DNA from 3 places in the Alteromonas sp. G4i35 genome. Region 3 is predicted to be linked to each of the others. Evidence: predicted binding sites of a transcription regulator. Region 3 holds the regulator's gene; each other region holds the start of a gene.

Region 1 (7,406 bases), on a different contig from region 3:
GATGGTTGGATAACGGGGGTACGTCACGTGAGGCAATTGCAAAACGACACCGCCATTGAAATAGTCGTTGGTCAACTTGCAAATGCTGAAGCATCTGAAGCCTTTAATATTGGCGGAGAGGATGAGTATTTCGAAATTGAATATTCGGCCAAGATGGGACAACGACATAGCTACGAAGCCAGTTTTGAAAGAATGCTGAACGGTACGTTTGCCCGGGCAGAATATCGATTACGTATTAATGAACAAGATACCGCGTTCATTGAATTAGTGCAGCGTACTGATGAAAGTGCTGCGAAAGTTGTAGTGGGCACCAGCGGTGAATTCGCTGCAAGCGCTTTTAACACATCATATCCTATCGAATATTTTGCTTACTATTCCTATATAGACAGTAGTTTTGGTGAGCGCGCTGAATTAATTGAAGACTTCCTAGGAACAGGTCACGGCGGCTCTCTGGAATTTAGTGGCGTGCTATCTGAGAAGCATGATGTTGAATGGTTTATAAGAGCTGATGTGGTAGATAGCGTCAGTCGATTACTGGCAGGAGTAAAACTCTCCTTCGATAGTTGAATGAAACGAAGCGCCTAATCCACATAAAAAAGGCCCATCAAACGATGGGCCAAACAGCAAGAACGCGTACACACTTTAACAGTGCATAATAAGTTACGGCTTGTCGCCATTGTGAGTTCAGTTACCGCAGATTACGTATTTTTAATCTCTTGAGCTTTAAACTTAAAGTTGAGTTTATTAAACTTTAGTCTGATGAAGCGTTAAAGCTCGTATTGTTTAACTCTAATAATCGTAATTTGAAGGTGTTCTTGTGCCCAGCCCTTACGCTCAGTTCAAAGAAAAACTTCCCATTTCCCGACTTTCTGATGAAGCGCTGCTTGCGTTTCGCGTCCTTTTTGATGATCCTCTCGATATCGTAGACTTAGCGCAAGATATATCTGACTTAACGCTTTACCCGGAACGGCTGAAAGACAGTTATAGAAAGGAGTGGGAAGCCTACGTGCTAAAGGCTCTGGCGTTTGAGATCAAACAACATACAGACGTTTCTCCTGCAGAGTTCATTGAGCTTGTCATGAACAAGGTAGAAGCGATTCAGCAAAATAACGACACCTATCAAAATCTATTGCGTCAGGTTCACCACGCTAAGAGTATTCTGCAATCAGAAAACACGATCGTTTTTCCTACCCCCATGCGTCAGCAGTTAACTGCGTTTCTTTTGCCGATTACTACTATTTCGCCTCCCAAAAAATAAAGGCAGCGACAACGTAAGGCAGTTCCGCTTCTATAGGAATGGTTTCTACACGCTACTTATTAGCGCCTTTAAATTTGTACTGAGAGGGGCAGTATCCTCTGTCCACACCTTCAGGGCGCAGGCTGGCATGTTTGGTTTTTCTACCCGACACGCGCTCTCGCCAGTTCTTGAAGGTTTTCGGTTTGAGATTTTTACGCATAAGCTTTATCACATCTTTTTCAGGCAGCCCGTATAAACGCTCTATTGCCTCGAAAGGCGTACGGTCTTCCCACGCCATTTCAATTACCCGTGATTCTTGTTCTTCAGTTAATGCCATTTCTTACATCTCAATATGCGTGTTTAACCCCACTACATACTTATTTTCGGCTCATTTTGTTCAGTTCAAGTACGCTAAAGTTCCAAACAATTAGTGGCCGACTTAAACGCTCACTTGCTCATCGTCGTTTTCAAACGCTAGCTTCAACAACTCGGCGGCGGCCTTCGCATCGCTCAGCGCGCGGTGATGCTGCTCCATTTCTATGTGAAAATGCTTTGTTAAGTTTGCCAGCGAGTAAGAAGGCAGCCCAGGATAGGTGCGACGCATTTCGCGAACGGTACACATTTTGGGTCGCCTGAAACTTTGCTCTAGTCTTGCAAACTCTTGCTTGATGAACCCATAGTCAAAGTTTACGTTGTGAGCCACGAACACAGCGTCTTCGGTGAAATTTGCCACGTGTTCCGCTACTTCAGCAAAAAGCGGAGCATCTGCCACCATGTCATCCGAAATACCAGTAAGGCGGGTAATGTTGCTAGGAATGCGGCGCTGCGGATTTAACAGGGTTTGAAACCTGTCTACCTCTTTCCCACCAACAAGTTTTACCATACCTATTTCGGTAATCCGGTTGTAGCTGCTGTTTCCCCCAGTGGTCTCTATATCTACCACAACATAAGGCTGTGCTGGGTCGCGTATCCATTTCACTGTTGTTACCGCAACGTCAAATCCAGCTTGCTGCAAACGTTGAATTGAAACCAGCTGATTTCGGCGAAGCTGATCGCCAGGCGCTTTGATTTCTTCAAAGCGAAGTGCGCCGTCAAATACCATGATATCGGGGAAGCCATCTCGGAGGCTCTCAAAGTCTTTGCACATCATGCGAAGTAAAGCATAAATAGAATCTAGCGAACCATGCTCAATTAGCGCTTCTATAGGCGTAAGCAAATGACTAGACCACATAAACAGGCTATTCACTTTGCCATAGTGCATCGTGGCCATTTTGTGAATATGAAAACGCAGTTTTTCTTTGCTATCAAGCGCCTGTAACAACGCTTCAATACTGTGTTCAAACTTGGCGTAAAAGTTATTCTGTTTAAGCGATAACGGTCTGCGATCAAACTCAGTAACCAGCGTGTCTTCTTCGTAAAGTTGCTTCCAAAAGGTAAGGCCGAACAAAGTGCGCCATAATCGGTTTTCCGTGCGCCAGCCTTCAATGCCGTGCCTTGCATAATGCGCCAGCACACCACGCTCAACCTGTTGGTTTTGGCTTACGTCAATATCCAGTGTACGGCTAGCATTGCGAAGCATGTCGGTAACCGTGCTGGTGCGTTTTTTGTGGTATTTACGGGCATAGAAATCTTCTGCAAATGCTAGCAGCGTATCCGATTGCGGATTATCAATTATCTCTTCAAGGGTCTGTTTAACACTATTTTCATTTCCGTCCTTGTAGCTCTCTCTTAACCACTTTTCTTTTGCCTTATCGCTTTGCGCCGCTTTCAATACTTCTAGCCCTTTCGTTCTATCAAACATCAGTACTTTTAGGCCTAATGCATAGAGAAACTGGTCGCGATAAAAACAGGCCGACACACCTTCTGTAATGGGCAGTTCACCTTCGGCAATGGCAAGCAACATATCATCGTTATAAAAAGCTAACTGGCTGTAATGGTTGGCGTAAAACCATGACGCTTGGGCGTCGCTTTTAGTTTCAAAACGCGCCGTATCCGTTACGGAATCAGAACGGGTTCTCATTACGCCTAAATCGCGCATAGAAAACTGATTTAGGCGGCTTTTGGTGTTACCAAAATAGATAAACAGCAAATAGCGAAGTGCATCGTCGAACAAGCACACTAAGTAGTTATCTAGCGAAAAGCGCTCTGGCCAGCCTCTAGCTTCGATATGTTCATTAAGCAACGTCACGAGTTTAGGCTTGGTGAGAGATGCGAGCCCCTGAATACTGCCGTATTCAGCAAGTAGCTCAAGCAGAGCATCTTTGGTCAAGACACCTGCGATGTCATTAAGCGAAGCGTGGGTAAGGTCACCAAACCAGCCGTTGTCGGTAAGCCAATCTATTTGCTCTTGTGGCACAGCGATTTCGCTATAATTGAACTGCGTCCTGTCAATCACTGCGTACTTGCGATTTGCAGCGCGCACAACAATACACTGTTTGTCATCGTCCAACGCTTTAAAACGCCTAACAAAGTCAGTGGCTTCGTCACTTAGAAGCGCCCTGCTAGCACCCTCAAAGAACCCAAGGAACTCGTGAAAGTGTGTAAGGTAATAACGTGGCGGTAAATCTTTTCGCATGAGGTATCTTTGGCTATGAAAACATCAATAGTGTATATTTATACAGCCACGCGAATCAAATTAAATCCTCCGCGATTGGGTATCACATCTGCTGCTAATAGTGCACAGCGTGTACTTTTACACGCGTACGCGCTGTTTAGACACCCAATGAAAGAACGAAGAAAGCTGCGCATCTGCCAATAAACGCTGCAAATTGAAGTAGTGTTTGGCCAACGTCATCTCATCATAAAATCGATGTATACCGCTGTGACATTGTCTGCAAATGTAAATGCCGTCCTGAAGCTCCGCTTTGCTAAAGTGCTTTTTAAAATAGGTACGCCTGTGCATTTTTCGCGGAATAAGATGATGGTAAGTAAGGCGAGTTTCTCTATTACAGCACGGGCATTGACCAACTTTATTTGCCACAAGGTCACCTTTTTCGTCTATCACATCTATTATTTGTGCACCCAGTTTTCTGATTACTCATAAGCGTCAAATGGCAGTCTTGTCCTTTTCTCTTAAAATCAGATACAAGGGGCGTGTCTAAAAGAAAATCCACTCGTCTTTGCATTACGTAACAAATAGCATTAGTGATTACAAAGGCATTTAAATATGAGTTTAACTCGTTCCATGGGCTTTTCCTGTCCTTACTGTATGGCCCCAAATGATGTTGAAATAGATGAAATTAACGATGTTGGCCAAGTACAGGTGCTCGACTGCCAAGTGTGTTGTCAGCCCATTGAGCTTACTGCTTATCAGCACGGTGATGACATTCAGATAGAGGCAGAAAGAGAGAATGACTAAGCAGTTTACCCGCGGTGATATAGACGCCCTTGCACAGCGCTACCGCGCAAACCTAATTAATAGTTTGTCTGGTTTTAAATCGGCGACTTTGGTGGGTACAACAAACGGCGTTACAAACAATTTGGCTATAGTGAGCTCTATTGTTCATGTCGGTGCAAACCCGCCTCTCATTGGCATGATCATGCGTCCACATACCGTCACGCGAGATACGTTAAGCAATATAAAACAGCAGGGCTTTTATACGCTAAATCACGTGTCTGTTGACTGGGTCGACAAAGCCCACCAAACATCAGCCCGCTATGCGCCAGATGAAAGTGAATTTGAAGCCGTTGGGTTAACCGCGCAGATCAGTGAGTCCTTCAGTGCGCCGTATGTCAAAGAAAGTGAAATTAAAATGGGCTTAAAAGTAGCACAGCATTTTACTTTGCTTAATGAAACCGAAATGGTTATTGGCGAAATCCAGGAGCTCTACGTTCCTGAGCAAATAATAGATTCAGACGGCTATGCAGATATAGAGCAAGCGCAAACGGCCTGTATCTCAGGCCTAGACAGCTACCACAGCACACAACGAATTGCGCAATTTGCGTATGCAAAGCCCGATGTAAAGTTAACCGTGAAGTGAACTAATAAACTGTCCAGCGGTCTTACATTCAATACTTAAGGTTGTAACTCTGAAGTTTATTTAATCTGGATCAAGCGAAAATGCGACATTTCGTTCGATCTTTTTTCAAAAAGAGATAGTATTTAAACATGAAACAAAACCTGCCTCTTTGGGCAGGTTTTTGCGTTTAAGGCACTGAATAAAAAAGAATCATTATCGTTTCTATCTCTTAAGGAGAATGTTATGAAATCTGTAAATCGCCGTGACTTTTTAAAGCTTTCTGGCTCGACAGTTATCGGTCTTACATTAGGTGGTGTAGCGTTACGTGCTCAGGCTCAAGAACAATTGAGCGCTGATGACCCTACTGCAAAAGCACTGAACTACACACCGTCGTCAACTGTTGAAGGTGCAAAATGCGCAAACTGCATGTACGTGCAGGGCGCCGATGGCGAACAACACCGCCCTTGTAACATTTTCCCTAATAAGCTTGTTAACGCTGATGGCTGGTGTAGCGCTTGGGTGAAAAAGCCTGGCTAACCAATCGAAAGAAAAGACGTTCAAAAGCCCTTGAGTTAAACCAAGGGCTTTTTTCGTTTCTGTTGAGGCGAAATACGATTATGTACCCTCATTTCCCGCTAGCGAACTACGTCAATTCCGTCTTCGATACCTTTTAGCGCTGGGTTGTCAAAACGTGTAGGCAGAAGGCCAGGCTTAATGAAGAAGCCGTGTTTTGCTTCAAAGACTCTACCTATTTTTAACACGCTTTCGTCTTGCCACTTTCCACCAATAAAGCTAATTCCCACAGGAAGATCTTTCACCTGTCCAGCGGGCACTGTGAGATGCGGATATCCTGCAATTGCGGCCAAATACCCGATACCGATAAAACCGACAGGCGAATGGTCACCATATACGCCGTCTATTAAAAAAGAAGGGCTGTTTGAAGGCGCAACTAGAACATCAACATTGTGCTTTGCTAACAACGTATCAATACCATTTTTACCCGCCGTGTCTTGAATAAGGCGCAGTGAACTTTGATACTTTTCGCTGTCAATGGCTGCCGACGCGAGCGATTTTTCGAAAATGTCTTGATTGAATAACGCTAACTCGCGCTCTGTTTTGTTATTGAAATCGATCAGCTCAGACAAGTTCCTTGCAGGAAGCTCTGCTGGAGACCCCGACAAGTATTCGTTAATACTATGATGGAACTCGCTCAGCAGAACATTATAAGAGTCGGCCCAAAATGAATCTGGCTGAGAGAAGTCACTGATGTCCACCAGCGTCGCGCCCGATGCTTTAAGCTGGTTCAACGCCTTTTCATAAACAGCCAGTACATGAGGGTTATCGCCTTGGCGGTACCTAACCACACCAATACGCTTGCCTTTTAAATCTGTAGCCAGCATTGAAGATGTTGGCATAGGAGGGCGGTGAGACTCAGCGTCTAGTGTAGCGTTATCGCTTGCATCAGGGCCCGCCATGATTGCCGTCATTAGCCAGGCGTCTTGAACGTTAGACGTCATTGGTCCTGCGGTGTCCTGACTGAAAGAAATAGGTACTATGTGAGTTCTGGAAAGCAAGCCCACGGTTGGTTTAAAGCCGACTACCCCGTTTATGGATGCCGGACAAATAATAGAGCCATTGGTTTCGGTGCCCACGGCAAGTGACGCGAGGCGAAGTGACATGGCAGCGCCCGAGCCCGATGACGAGCCACAAGCACTTCTTGATAGCATATGCGGGTTTCGGGTAAGCCCGCCAACTGCACTCCAGCCGCTGATAGAGGATTCAGAGCGAAAGTTTGCCCATTCAGACAAATTGGTTTTACCCAAAATAATTGCCCCTGCCGCTTTCAGTTTTTCTACGATAGGCGCATCGCGACCAGTGTCATTAGCAATAAGCGCCATTGAGCCGGCTGTGGTGGGCATCTCTTTACTTTCTATATTATCTTTTAGCAGCACGGGAATACCTGCCAGAGGGCCAAGCGTCTCGCCATTCGCTAGTCGTTTATCGATGGCCTTCGCTTCGGTCAGCGCGTTAGGGTTCAACGCTAAAACGCTATTTACCTTTTCATCTAGCCGTTCGATTCGCGCAAGATAACCGCTAACGAGCTCAGCAGATGTCGTGTCGCCACTCGCAATCGCTTGCGCCTGAACGTGAGCAGGCTTATCTAACCATTGCTCAATCTTATCTGTATGATTTGCTTGAGACACGCATGC
Region 2 (7,406 bases), on a different contig from region 3:
CGTTCAGCAGTCATGGGCTAAGTTTCATCAATGGTTGTTAGCGGTTCTTGAAGAGCCAAATGGTAAAGCTGAGACCAAAGTATCTGGACTTCTAAAGGACTTGGGCACTACGTTAACGCAAGATACAGAACTAGCAAAGGCGTTCAATAAGCACATTGGAGAAGCAGCAAAATATATGGCGCCTGAGCTGGCTGAATTTCTAACACGTCACATACGCGACACCATCAATAGTTGGGATGAACGTGAAATGGCACAGCAGGTGGAGCTAAACATTGGTCGCGATCTTCAAAAAGTGCGCATTAATGGCACGATTGTAGGCGGGCTTATAGGTGCGTTATTGTTTGGCGTAGAAGCGCTACTTGGCCTCTAGCCGCAATTCAAAGCAATGCCATATGGCATTGCTTGACCCTCGCTTTTTAACTCTAAGCTCGGAATAAACTGCATTTTGTTTTAAATAGTATTTGTCGGCCACAAAAAGCAAGAAAAACGCCTATTTTGCCGATAGCGCAAAGACTAAATTATCAGCGTCTACTTTGCCTTTCAAACCGCCTTCAAGCACTGAGCGTTCTAGCCTTTGAATGTTGTAATCGGCAGAGTAAAGAGAATCAACGGTCTTTTCATTAACGCTAAATGGAGGGCCAGCCATTTCGTTTTGGTCGTAATCAAAAGAAATGATAAGCTGTGGCGCACATTGAGTGATCTCAATTAAGTGTGCAGAATATTGTTCGCGAAGTGGACTAGGCAGGGCCACCAATGCCGCTCTGTCGTAAACACCCGTAACATCACCTATGTCGCTTGATGTAAGTTTGAATATATCGCCTACAAATATGGTCAAGCCGTCTTTTGCGTACACCTTACCGTTAGTGGAAGTGGAAATGGTAGGCTCGACGCCTAACTCTTCAAACAATTGTGTAATAGCAACCTCGCTTAGTTCAGCACCAACTACTTCACAACCTTGAGCCAGTAGCCAACCAATGTCACGGGTCTTACCACAAAGTGGGACAAATATGCGGCTTGATGATGAGCTAGGGCTATTGTCGCCAATCAAAAACGATGAATATTTTACGAGAAGCGCATTGCCCTCAGGCTCGTGAAATCCAATTTCATTTTTTTGCCATTTACTGTGCCAAAAACTGTGTTCCATATAGACCTCAATTGGGTAAGCGACATATTTCTAAAAACAGGCGTCTTTAAGAAGGGTATTAGAAACAAAAAAAGGTAGCGTGAAATCGCTACCTTTTTAAAATTGCTTAGTTATCAAGCGGTGTATTGAAGTCTTCAGATAACTCGAAGTCACCTTCAACCGTTGTCACTTTGTTGTCTACAAAGTTAATCACCATTTGCTTTTGAAAATCTTCACCACGCTTTTTCATACCGCGCTTCATATCGTAAACGTAGTACCAAGTGTCATCGTCGAATGAGTCTTGAACAACAGGGTTACCTAGTACATAAATAACTTGTTCTTTTGTCATTCCAACGCGCAGCTTTTCCACATCTCTTTGATCAAGGAAGTTTCCTTGAGGAACGTCGATTCGATAAATCCAGTTCGAGCAAGCGGTTGATGTTAGTGTGATACCAAGAATTACTAATAGGTGTTGCAACTTCATGCGTTAATTTGTCCAGTATTGCCTTTGTTAGTGTCAATGAACTTCGCTAAAGCGAATTTCGAGACTGTTTTATTGCAAGCGCGAAGGCATGCTACATTGACAACTAGGACCAATCAACTGCATTTTAGTTCGATGCTGCGCTTTTAAGCAGTTCTTTTGCATTCGCTAGCGCCGATTTGGTTACTTTATCACCGGCTAATAGTCTTGCAAGCTCATCGATCCTGTCTTGCTTCGTCAACGCCAACATCTGGGTTTCAGTACTTTCCCCGTCGGTAAGCTTGGTAACAAACAATTGATTATGTGCCTGTGCCGCTACTTGAGGTAGATGGGTAACACACATTACTTGCGATTGTTTACCTAATTTACGTAAAAGCCCGCCAACGATTGATGCTGTTGGGCCGCTAATGCCCGTATCGACTTCATCGAAAATCATAGTAGGGGTAGCGTGATGGCCGCTCGCGATAACCTGAATAGCCAGTCCTATACGAGAAAGTTCACCACCTGATACGACTTTTTCTAATTTGTCTGCATCTTGACCAGGGTTGGTAGACACTTTAAATTCTACGGTATCTAGACCTGTGCTCACCGGCTTCTTAAGTTCGTCGTATTGAATCTGAATATCCACTTTTGCGTGGGGCATATTCATTTGGCGAATTTGCACTTCAATATCTTCGCTTAGCTTACCAGCAGCACGTTGCCTGCTCTCAGAAAGCGCTTTGGTCGCGGTTAAATACGTTGCACGTGCTTCTTCTACTTCGCCTTCAAGCGTACCTAACAGTGTTTCCTGTTCCGATAAAGCATTGAATTCGGCGGCTAGCTCTTGGTGATGCTGATAAAGTCCTTCTGGCATCACAGTATGTTTACGGGCAAGTTCCATCGCCTTCGCATAGCGCGCCTCAACTTGCTGTAAGCGAAGTGGATCGATCTCTAAGTGATCGCAGTAGCTACGTAGCTCTCCTGCCGCTTCTTCTACTTGAATTGCTGCATCATTAAGCATTGCAATGATTGGCGTTAAACTAGCGTCGTGCGCCTCTAATTCGCCTAAACGTTCAATACTGCTTTGTATAACTGACAGTGCGTTGCCTTCATCGCTTTCATATAAATTGTATACGCTGGTCTGTGCTTGCTCTAAAAGGCTTTGCCCGTTACTCAGGCGTTTGTGCTCTATTTCTAACTCTTCAAATTCACCCTCTTCAATGGCGAATTCATCAAGTTCTTGAACCTGATAAGTTAACAGCTGAATTCTGTCTTCGCGCTGCTGTGCTTGTTCTTGAAGCGCCTTTAACGTTCGTTGCTTATCACGCCAAAGAGAGTAGGTTTCTTTAACTTGCGCTAACATGTCGTCGTGCTTAGCGTAACCATCAACTAATTCCCTTTGATGGTCTTCTTTCAGCAACTGTAGGTGAGTATTTTGACCGTGAATGGCCAACAAAAACTGGCCTAAGCCTTTTAACTGCTGAAGTGAGGCGGGAATACCGTTGATAAAAGCTTTTGAACGGCCTTCCTTTGAAATAACTCTGCGAATAAAGCAGCTATTCTCATCTTCATCTGAGGTGAGCTCATGTTCATCGAGGAAGGCTTTAGCTAATACATTGCCGTTCAAAGAAAAGTGAGCAATGATCTCCGCTTTTGCACTACCTTTTCGCACCGCATTTGCGTCGGCACGCTCGCCTAAGCACAAGCTTAAGGCATCAATAGCAATTGATTTACCTGCACCGGTTTCGCCGGTTATAGCAGTCAACCCGTTTTCCAGTTGAACTGATAATTGTTTTACAACAGCAAAATTAGAAATAGAAAGATGCGCTAACATAACCACACTCGAAAAAAGTTGAACATGATGATATATACAGTAACTGATAATATATACAGTATTTTTTCTGTGTAAAGTTAAGTCGTAAATATTTTACTTAAAAATTAAAGTGGATTGTGAAAAGTTTAAAGAAATCAATATTGTATAGAGCGTTTTAAAAAGGAGTGGTTATGAGTAACCCATTAATAATAGGCTGCGCTAGATGCGTTCGTTACAGTGGTTATACAGTAGTAAATTAGCTCAATGCTAAGTAGCTGAATAACTCAAAAGCAAGCGGTAAACAATTCCACAACGCAGTAGAGAACCTGATAGCAAAAAGGAGAGCGTAAGCTCTCCTTAAAATTCAATTTCAATTAAATAGCAGGTAGTCCGAATGACTATGTGGTTTACCAGCAATTATACATTATTGCTGTAGCTCGCCGCTGCCAGACTCTATGTGCGCGCGCACAAACCACTGGAACTGTTCTAAATCTGCAAGTTGGCCGGTGATCATATCTTCCGATACTGGGTCAATTTCACCTAAAAGCTCTAACGCTTTTCTATGGTCACCATTTACACCGTCATATACAGCATCCAGCGCCTTAAGGTGGTCAAGTACTAAACCTTTACCCAACTCATAATCATTCCAGCTGCGGCCTTCAACAATGGCTTTTGGTGTACCTTTCGGTACGCCACCTAATGTAGCAATTCGCTCTGCAATTGTGTCGGTCATTTCGCGTACCGCATCTACCTGCGGGTCCAACATTTCATGCACACCGATAAAATTTGGTCCTACTACATTCCAATGAATGTGCTTCAACGTTAACTGTAAATCTAATAGTGCAACCAATCGCTGATCCAATACCTTGATTGTTTTGGCAGCTGCATCGTTATCCATTCCAGGGGCTGTAAATTTGATATTGGTGTTACTCATGATATCTCCTATTGAATGCAAATAAGTCAGCGGGATGCGAAACATCATTTAGGCCAAAAAACAAAGACCTTGTGCTGACGACTTGTTGTAATAGGTGCAACAGGTATGCCGAAAACTTATATTTCTATAAGTCTTGGTTTTCGTTAAGGAAATTAGAGAAGATTAAAAAATCTTTATTTTTCAAGCCTGTAGCAATCAAGAAAATGCTACAGGCTTATGTAATAAATGCACATGGAATCAACTAAATGGAGCAGAGAGGTTAGTAAAGCTTACTACCCCAACCTAACTTTTTACGAAGTACATTGAAGTAGCTGTAGCCCTTAGGGTGAACAAGATGGAGTTTGTCTACGCTTTTGTTTATTCGAATTTCATCGCCAGGTAGCACCGGCAGAACAATATGGCTATCGCAACTCACTTGTAGCGAGTCACTATTAACCTTTGATACTTTCATCGATACCTGACTGTCAGCATCAACAACGATTGGACGGCTGCTAAGTGTGTGAGGAAACATGGGTACCAACGTAAGTGCATCTAGCTTGGGCATAATAATAGGGCCGCCCGCTGATAAAGAGTAAGCCGTTGAACCTGTAGGTGTGGCTACTATTAATCCGTCGCTGCGCTGACTGAATACAAATTGCTCATCGATGTAAATTTCAAATTCCATCATATGGGCAACTTTTCCGTGGTGAAGTACCACTTCGTTTACAGCAGAGTTGTTACTTTTAAGCTTTTCGTGTCGATAAACTTCTACTTCAAGTAAGAAGCGCTCTTCTACTACGCATTCACCGTTAAAGATAAGGTCAAGTTGTTGAACAATATCATCGGGGTGGATATCAGTTAAAAAGCCGAGATTTCCGCGGTTTACACCGACAACGTGAATGTCAAAGCGAGCGAGCACACGTGCTGCACCAAGCATGCTGCCGTCACCGCCTACCACAACGGCAAGGTCAGCCTCTTTGCCAATAGTGACAAGGTTACAGCTTTTGAAGTTTTCGGTTTCAAGTTCTTCAGCAATACTTTCCTCAACCAATAATTTACAGCCTTTTGCCAATAAATATTCGGCAAGAATGTTCAGGCTGTCGTGGGTTGCAGCGTGCTGAGGTTTTCCAATTAAAGCAACGGTTTGATAGGGCATGGAATGCTAATGTCCTTTCATTTCCAATGGTTGGACATTAGCACAGGTTTTTTGCAAAAGAAAAGCGTAAAACGGCACACAGCGCAAGGTTTAGCGATCTTCTAACCGATTATAGTCGAGAAGACCGCCTTCAATAGGATAGCGCTCGCTAGACCATCGCATTAACTTATCACTAAACGCCCAAAAGTTAGGGTTGGTTCGGCGCATGCCAACATCGTCGAGCAAGGCCTTGTAATCGGCTTCGCTTTTAATGGATTTAAGCTTCTCAATCGAAGACGTTATTTCTGAGGCATTGATATACCAGAAAGCGTCAGGGTAACTGCCCAACAAACCATGAACTAGCGTGATTGAATCTTTAGAAGGCTCCCGGTTTTCCTCTTCTTCAAATAGGCTATTTACATTGTAATGCGCGCTATTTCTAAGGGCAGTGAATACATCAATGTTGTCTGGGTTTTTGTCGTCTTGAATCACAATCATGGTAGTTTCAGGCATCAACGTCGCTTGTTGAGCAGGAAGCGAATCTAAGCGCTCTAATGCTTCGAACTGTTCAGCTGATAGCAAACGTTTGTTGTAGGTTGAGGCGTTCGGTTGAACCTTGGCCAAGTATTGCGATAACAATTGATAAAGTTCTTGTTGAGGATTATCTGTTTCGAACGCTATGCCAGAAAGTTGTTCGAAACTGTTGATATCACCTTCCAAATAATCGGTAAGTTCAGGGCTTGCGTTTTGATACCAATCGTCAAGAAGGTCATGGCGGGTAGTTGGAGGAAGTAGATTAAGGAAGTTCGATTCACCTTCCATGCGCAAGAAATCCATGTACAAACGGGTCAATAACTGATGGCCATAATTACCGTAAACATCAAAGCCAGCCACAAGCAAGTAGTGAATGCGCTCTAACAAGGCATAGTCAATCACCCATGCTGTTTTAGTGGGCTGGCCAACCATCCCCTTAACAACTGTGGCATTATCGAAATGACGAAATACGGTTAAGCTGGCATTGGTATTATCGCCGTCGCCATCCCATATACTCGACATGCTTAAATGCTCTTCATTTTTGAATTCATTGTTCAAAAAGGTGGTTCTTGCACGCATATATTCGCCTTGGCGCTTTGCGTATTTAACCCAGTTTACCGCAAGGGCTGAGCTATCTTTTTCAGCGGGAAGGTGGAGGTTTTCTTTTTGAGAAGCGTAAAAAGCATTTACTTTTTCAGATGCTGCAATGTCTGGGTCGACAAAGAACACCCAGAATCGATCGTTAATGACGTTAAGCGCGACTTGTCCTCTGCACACGGGACCTTTGATATAACCCATAATGGTGTTTTGCGCGCGCTCAAGCATAAATCGATAACGACTTTCTACTGGCAATAAGGTAAAGGCCGTTAATGGGTTGGCCGCCACTTGGGGTTTGTATGATGGCAATGTTTCTACAGAAAATTCTGCGTCGACAAACCACGATTGCCATTTGTCCATCAGTGTTTTATTAATGGCGTAAGCTTGATGTGTTTTACTCACGATAGTTGAATGCACTGGCTGTAGACGATAGTAAACGCGCTCGACCTCTGGATCGTCGAAGGGTCTGCGAGTAGCAATAATATCTAACGCTTGTCCGGGTGGTGTGCGCGAGCGCACTAGATTAAAAAACTGCGGCGTTTTACCTTTTTCTGAAATATCTTCGAAATAGAGGTGAGACGTAAACAAGTGTTCGTAAATATAACGTGCAGAAAGCTGCATCTTGTTGCTATCCCCATTTAGCCAAGCTTCTAAGTCAGATGCTTTCTCGTTCAGTTCTTGTGAGAGTGCCTTGGGTGACGGTAACGGTGCACCATGGTTTAACCATTGAATAAGCGTAGTATGTTCAGAATCCGATAGCGCCGGCAAGGCGTAGGGCATGCCTCCCAAGGGCTGGTCTGCTATGTATTCGCCCATTTTATCTATTGTTGG
Region 3 (7,406 bases):
CAACACCTTCGTGTCTGAACTTAATGGTTCAATCTACATTGCGTCTAAAGGCAAATTGGACTTTGCATATTCTTCTGATCAGGGCGACCTTCCCTATTCGTCATCTGGCTCGCTGGTCGTAAAAGGAGATAAAACGGCTGGAATTGACGTTATTGATGGCGCTGTTCGCTATGGCGAAGATAACAACGGCGATGATATTTACGATGTAGGTGTATACTTTAATAATCTAACAGCGTTTGCCAGCGGAAATCATACTGGCCTTGCGCTTTCAGATATCGATGCGATATCCGTACCTCCTGTAGTGAATCAGCCTTATTACTATGCCTATGAGACTGTCTATACCACAGATGAAGTCACCGTTGAGCCTGGCTACTATCATGATTCAGATACTCCCGACTCAGAGCTGGTGATTTCGTTTCGCTGGTATGTAAATGGTGTAGTCCTTGACGATGTTAATGGTACCACGCTGCCACCTTACAGCGCAGTCTTCGGTGATGAAGTTAAAGTTACCATGGTGGTGTCAGACGGTATTAACGTTGTTGAATCCCAGCCTACTTTCGTTGAGATCGGCAATTCTCCTATGACGCTCACTGCATCGAATATGCCTGAAGTAGTAACTGCGGGCGGATACGTAGAGTTTACCGTATCGATGAGTGACCCAGACAGAGTTGACGATGACGTCGCGGGAGAGCTTATTTCAGCGCCTCCCGGTGCTTCGTTAAATGCGGAAGGTCTGATGACCTGGAATGTACCTGCGAATCAACTTTTCAACGCTCAAACTTATATGTTTAGTTTCGCTAGCTTAGACGGAACTGAATCCCAACAAACGCTCGAAATCACTTCTTATGCGGACAAGGCCCCGGCTTATGCTCGTACTACTGTGATGACACCAATTTATAATCACGGCTTTGCTATTGCTTCGACCAATGGTGTAAGTGAACTTATCACGGTAAATGCTCGCAACGTGGGCGGATTTTCGCTAGAAGGCAATACGCTTAAAAATACCTATGTGTATCCGTATAAACTGCCAACTAAAGGCGAAATTAGAAGCGTGCATACCCAAGATGTTGATGGTGACAATAATGATGAAATCTACCTTCTTACTCAACAGGGATTGTCTGTAATAAAAGACCGCGAAAGTAACGCAGAAGCGGTGTTTATTATTGAAGATAGTATTATTTCTGGCTTATTTTACGACATCAATGGTGACGGAGTTGATGAAGTTGCTTATTTATATGGGAGCGAATATTACAATGCGACTTCTATTGCCATTGTAGATGTTCGCACAGGTGAGCAGTTGCAACAGTACGATATTGACGGCGTCAATAACCTTGCTTTTGGTAACGTAGATGATGACGCATCGATAGAAATGGTAACGAACAATGGTTATGTATTTGATATCGAAAGCGGTGCCAACCAATGGCTATACGGTAGCGGGTTCAGCGACGCATTTGTTGTGCTGGGTGATATGAATAACGATGGTGTAGATGAAATCATCGGTGCCGATAGTTGGAATGATATCTCAATCTACTCAGCAGTATCGAAAAGCAGTTTGGCAACGGCGGAACATGGAGACATTTGTGATATCGCCTATAGTAAAGAAAGCCCAGCTACAGAAGGAATAGTGGTTGTCTCCGAGTGTCAGTGGGGACAAGTTAGAGGTTTTGCATTAGAAGCGGGACAAATCTCTGAGCAGTGGGCTCTTAACCACAACACTTACAGTGGCATGTCACTTCTCATTGACGATTTAGACAATGACAATGTGGACGACATTATTTGGACTGGTGATAATCAAATTTTAGTAGCGCAACAAGATGCCAACGGTGAATATGCCTTGTCAGATATAAAAGGTGCGCCGCGCGCGAGTAGATATCATGCCGCGGGTTGGGCACCTTATGGCGATAATGATGAAAGAGCCGTCTTTGTTAGCGATACAAGTAGTTACGAATCATCTATTCAGATTTTATCGGTAGATAAAGAGGATAACTTTGCGATAAGTGCTGAGGTTGGCGAAGATGTCTATAACTATAGCAAACCGGTCGTTACAGACTACAACAATGACGGTGTGGGTGAGTTACTAATAGGGGCACTGGATTATAGTTCGTCGTTTAATGTCGTGAGACTTACAGATAACGCTATTCAGTGGACACTGAACAATAATCAGAATAGTGAAATTTCGTTTATTGAAGCCATTGACGTAAATAACGACAGTTACGCCGATGCAGTTATTATTGAGAACAATCGACTTAAAGCGTTTGATATCGAGAATCAGGTGCTTATCGACTCAATCATTAACGATTTTTCAATTAATGCGCTTGCTGCCTCTGAAAAAGACGGTGTGCATTATTTTGCTGTTGGGGGCTATAGTTCGCTCAAGCTCTATAAAATGCAGGATGGTGAATTTGTTGGATTGAATGAATTGGAAACCAATTGTGACCAATTGCTCACGGTAAATTTTGATAGTGATAGCGAACTTGAATTTGCGTGTTTAAATAGAAACTACAACACCATCAATGTTTATGACGTGGCGAGCGATGCATTAGAACTCAAAGACGCTATAGCACCGTCATTCTACCCTCAGTATATAGCGGCTGTTCCAACGACGTCGTCTAATCAGTCGATTCTCGCTATCTACCAGCCTAACGAGAATGACTATTCGTACAATTATTATGACAGCATCGCATATCGCGTGGTTGAGGTTGATAATAAAGGCAATGTGGTGTGGCAAAGCCCTGGACTTGGGCTCGATAATGTTGAAGGCATGCGCACACGTCAAAATAGTGATGGGGAGCTGGAGTTACAAATTAGTAACCCGAACATGGCTCTTCTCGTAAAATAAGAGGAAAGCACTTGTCGTAGGCTATTGCAGATCGCAAAAGACGCGGCAAGTGCTTGTTATTTAGTTTTAGGTGTATATACTTACAGGAACTGTATGAACAGACAGGTCTTTTATGCGCCCACTCACAGCTCGACAAACCGAAGTTTTAGAACTTATTAAAACAACCATGTTAGAAACGGGAATGCCGCCTACTCGTGCGGAAATAGCCCGTCAGCTTGGCTTTCGTTCTGCTAATGCAGCAGAGGAACATTTGAAAGCATTGGCGCGTAAAGGCGTGATTGAAATTTTGCCTGGTACGTCTCGTGGCATTAAGCTCAATATCCCTCTTGATAACGACGCACAAGAAGAAGAAGGCCTACCGTTAATTGGGCGTGTTGCAGCCGGTGAGCCGATCTTGGCGCAAGAGCATGTTGAATCGCACTACAAAGTCGATCCTGCACTGTTTCAACCCCATGCCGACTTTTTGCTACGCGTTAACGGTATGAGCATGAAAGACATTGGTATTTTAGACGGTGATCTTCTCGCTGTTCATCGCACCACTGATGTACACAACGGTCAGGTGGTTGTGGCGCGTGTAGATGAAGACGTCACCGTAAAGCGTCTAGAGAAACGCGGGCGTGAAGTATTGCTTCATGCTGAGAATGATGAGTTTGCACCAATAAAAGTTGATTTGGCGACTGAACATTTTGCGATAGAAGGCATTGCGGTGGGTGTGATCAGAAACGCTGACTGGATGTAGTATTTTAGCTTGTTTGTATAAAAGCGGCGCGTTAGCCGCTTTTTTTATGTCTTTTGTTCCTGTTTTTTTCCTCAATCTGCCAACTTAGGTTTTATCCTGCCCAGCAAACCTGTTGGTTTTCTGCGCGCTTATTTTTATCATTACTCACGTTATTCTTTCTATGAATGCTTCAAGTATTTTCCATTTTTTATTTTGAATTTTGTTTGAAATCGACATTGAGTAATCGATTACTTATTGATTTCTTAACTAGTTAGTCGAGCATTTACTTTAACCCCGTGTTCAAAATGCCTGTTTGATTCCAAGGGCATCTCACAGCAATGGCTTTCTCTTTTTGCACGTGAAATCCCCCGCGACCATTTTAGTAAATGATTAAAAATTAACCACTTCGTTAAATTTTTAATAGAAAAGACTAGACGGCACGACATTATTGCGCAATTCTTATACAGAGATTAACAAAATAATAACAATGGCTCTAAATTTGTTTTACAAGTTGAGGTTATGGGTCAATCGTTCGCAAACCATTTGGTAGGGCATCGCGCAAATTAATCAGCGTCTTTGACCACGCCATTACGGAGGTGCTGAGTGAAACAACTAACGACCGTTTTCGTAAAATGGTGTTCTAGTATACCAATTTTGCTTTTTTCCCCTTTGCTTTTTGCGCAAGAAGCAAGCGAAGAAGCCTCTTCGCTTAATTTGAGACGCGGTGCTACCGACATCAGTGGGCAGGTATACGACCTCCATATGTTGATGTTCTTCATTTGTGTAGGTATCGCGGTTGTAGTTTTTGGCGTGATGTTCGCCTCAATGTATCTACATAGAAAGTCCCGTGGCGCCAAGCCAGCTAATTTTCACGAAAACGTGAAGGTTGAAATTGCTTGGACCGTTATTCCTTTCCTTATTCTTATCTTCATGGCGGTACCCGCAGCGAATACTCTAATTGCTATGGAAGACACGTCTGAGCCTGACATGACGGTGTTAGTAACAGGCTCTCAATGGAAATGGCATTACAAGTACATGGATAGCGATGTAGAGTTTTATTCTTTACTCGCCACTCAGCGCGAGCAAATAGAGAACAAATTCCAGAAAACAGATAACTACCTGCTTGAAGTTGACCGCCCTCTGGTTATTCCCACAGGTAAAAAAGTACGTTTTCTTATTACTTCTGACGACGTTATCCACTCTTGGTGGGTTCCTGACTTTGCCGTGAAAAAAGATGCCAACCCCGGCTTTATTAACGAGTCTTGGGCCAAGGTGAATGAGCCGGGTATTTATCGCGGACAGTGCGCAGAGCTTTGTGGTAAAGACCACGGCTATATGCCGGTTGTGGTAATTGCTAAAGAACCCGCCGAGTTTGAAAAGTGGATGGGCGAACAAGAAGAGATTGTTCGTAAAGCAAAAGAAGAAGAGCAGCGTCTACTTTCTATGAATATGTCTATGGATGAACTGATGAAAGAGGGCGAGCGAGTATACAACGCAACGTGCGCTGCTTGCCATATGCCAAATGGTGAAGGTTTACCTGGCGTGTTCCCGGCATTAAAAGGCAGCAAGATGGCACTAGAAGATCAGCAAGGTCACATTGACATCGTGCTGCATGGAAAGTCAGGAACAGCCATGCAAGCGTTTGGAAAAATGCTAAGTCTTAAGGAAATTGCCGCCGTAGTCACTTACGAGCGAAATGCCTGGGGCAATAAAACTGGCGATATGGTTCAAGCCAAAGATGTCAACGCAGTGGCAAACGGAAACTAGGAGCAGACAATGAGCAAAGCAACTGAAGTTATTTCGCCAGATACCTCTGCGCCTCATGACGGTCACCTACATGATGACCATGAACACCACGATCATATTCCTAAAGGGATAACGCGTTGGTTGTTTACCACTAACCACAAAGACATAGGCACACTTTACCTGTGGTTTGCCTTTATTATGTTTTTAGTTGGTGGTGCGATGGCCATGGTGATCCGCGCTGAACTATTCCAACCCGGTCTACAAATTGTAGAGCCAAACTTCTTTAACCAAATGACTACGGTACACGGGCTTATCATGGTATTTGGTGCAGTAATGCCAGCCTTTACTGGGCTCGCAAACTGGCTTATTCCCATGATGATCGGCGCCCCTGACATGGCGTTACCGCGCATGAATAACTGGAGCTTCTGGATTTTACCAGGTGCCTTTCTCATTCTATTGAGCTCGCTCTTTATGGAAGGCGGCGGCCCTGCTTTTGGATGGACTTTCTACGCGCCCCTTTCAACGACTTACAGTGGCGATTCGACAGCGTTGTTTGTGTTCTCTGTTCACATCATGGGTATTTCATCCATTATGGGTGCGATTAACGTGATTGTGACCATCTTTAATATGCGTGCGCCAGGCATGACCTGGATGAAAATGCCGCTGTTTGTATGGACGTGGCTTATCACGGCATTCTTGCTGATTGCGGTAATGCCAGTGCTCGCCGGTGCGGTTACCATGGTGTTAACTGATAAGTTCTTTGGCACGAGCTTTTTTGATGCTGCTGGTGGCGGCGACCCGGTTATGTTCCAGCATATTTTCTGGTTCTTCGGGCACCCTGAAGTGTACATTATGATCTTGCCCGCTTTCGGCATTATCTCGCAAATTGTTCCTACCTTCTCTCGAAAGCAGCTGTTTGGATACGCGTCTATGGTTTACGCCACGGCGTCGATTGCGCTGCTCTCTTTTGTTGTGTGGGCTCACCATATGTTCACCACGGGCATGCCGGTGTACATGGAAATGTTTTTCATGTTTGCCACCATGCTTATCTCGGTGCCTACTGGCGTAAAAGTGTTTAACTGGGTAGCGACCATGTGGCGCGGCTCACTGAGCTTTGAAATGCCAATGATGTTCGCTATTGCCTTTATTGTGCTGTTCACCATTGGTGGGTTGTCAGGGCTAATGTTGGCGATCACGCCCGTGGACTTCCAATATCACGACACTTACTTCGTTGTAGCCCATTTCCACTATGTACTGGTAACTGGCGCGGTCTTTTCCATCATGGCTGCGGTGTATTACTGGTTGCCTAAATGGACGGGAAAAATGTATGACACAGCTTTAGCTAAATGGCATTTCTGGTGCTCACTGGTATCGGTCAATGTGTTGTTCTTCCCTATGCACTTTGTGGGTTTGGCTGGTATGCCACGCCGTATTCCTGACTATGCATTGCAGTTCGCTGATTTTAATAAATGGATAAGCCTGGGTGGTTTTGCATTCGGTTTATCTCAGCTCATCTTTCTTGCCCTGCTTATCAAGGCATGCAAAAAGCAAGGTGAGCCGGTATCAGCGCAAGTTTGGGACGGCGCAGAAGGATTGGAATGGGAAATTCCATCACCCGCTCCTTATCACACGTTTGAAACGCCACCTGTCGTTAAGTAACGGTAGGTGGAGTTGTGAATAGGTCATTCCTTTCAACCGGCAAAAGCCGATGGGAATGACATTCACACATTGCAGGTGGTGAGGGAGATAAACGACTAAACAAGCGTTTACCAACCTTCATCTATGGATTTACCCGGAGGTCACGTGATGTCACAGCAAAGCGCAAACAACAAGATGGTTATTAAACTTGTTGCTATTGTCATTGGCATGTTTGGCTTCGGCTTTGCCCTTGTTCCCTTGTACGACGTATTTTGCGACGTTACGGGAATTAACGGAAAAACCGAAGGCACGGCTGCGGTTTATCAATCGGTTGAGATTGATGAGTCGCGAGAAGTGACCGTCGAGTTTATTACTCGCACAAATACCGGTATGCCCTGGGAGTTTCGTGCTGAAACCAAGCGCGTGAAAGTGCACCCTGGCGAACTTAATACGGTATCGTTTTAT

The links. The regulator LexA, encoded in region 3, represses DNA repair genes until DNA is damaged. The targets are predictions, from matches to a motif close to TACTGTATNNNNATACAGTA.
Region 1: the regulator LexA is predicted to act here: its motif matches at 3,841-3,860, upstream of ACFI6L_RS12000 (exonuclease domain-containing protein).
Region 2: the regulator LexA is predicted to act here: its motif matches at 3,459-3,478, upstream of recN (DNA repair protein RecN).

What each region holds. Positions count from the first base shown of each region.
Region 1 covers NZ_JBHNZD010000016.1:81,808-89,213, forward strand. Annotated here, with positions in the region: gene ACFI6L_RS11985 (hypothetical protein) at 1-567, shown strand, start outside; gene ACFI6L_RS11990 (hypothetical protein) at 818-1,258, shown strand; gene ACFI6L_RS11995 (TIGR03643 family protein) at 1,311-1,574, opposite strand; gene ACFI6L_RS12000 (exonuclease domain-containing protein) at 1,677-3,812, opposite strand; gene ACFI6L_RS12005 (hypothetical protein) at 3,930-4,217, opposite strand; gene ACFI6L_RS12010 (zinc ribbon domain-containing protein) at 4,404-4,595, shown strand; gene ACFI6L_RS12015 (flavin reductase family protein) at 4,588-5,217, shown strand; gene ACFI6L_RS12020 (high-potential iron-sulfur protein) at 5,440-5,733, shown strand; gene ACFI6L_RS12025 (amidase) at 5,832-7,406, opposite strand, start outside.
Region 2 covers NZ_JBHNZD010000038.1:1,937-9,342, reverse strand. Annotated here, with positions in the region: gene ACFI6L_RS18935 (DUF445 domain-containing protein) at 1-370, shown strand, start outside; gene tmpT (thiopurine S-methyltransferase) at 491-1,144, opposite strand; gene ACFI6L_RS18925 (outer membrane protein assembly factor BamE) at 1,251-1,607, opposite strand; gene recN (DNA repair protein RecN) at 1,732-3,417, opposite strand; gene dps (DNA starvation/stationary phase protection protein Dps) at 3,821-4,330, opposite strand; gene nadK (NAD(+) kinase) at 4,590-5,465, opposite strand; gene ACFI6L_RS18905 (fatty acid cis/trans isomerase) at 5,556-7,406, opposite strand, start outside.
Region 3 covers NZ_JBHNZD010000009.1:123,484-130,889, forward strand. Annotated here, with positions in the region: gene ACFI6L_RS07460 (COG1470 family protein) at 1-2,839, shown strand, start outside; gene lexA (transcriptional repressor LexA) at 2,952-3,578, shown strand; gene coxB (cytochrome c oxidase subunit II) at 4,161-5,324, shown strand; gene ctaD (cytochrome c oxidase subunit I) at 5,334-6,962, shown strand; gene ACFI6L_RS07480 (cytochrome c oxidase assembly protein) at 7,110-7,406, shown strand, end outside.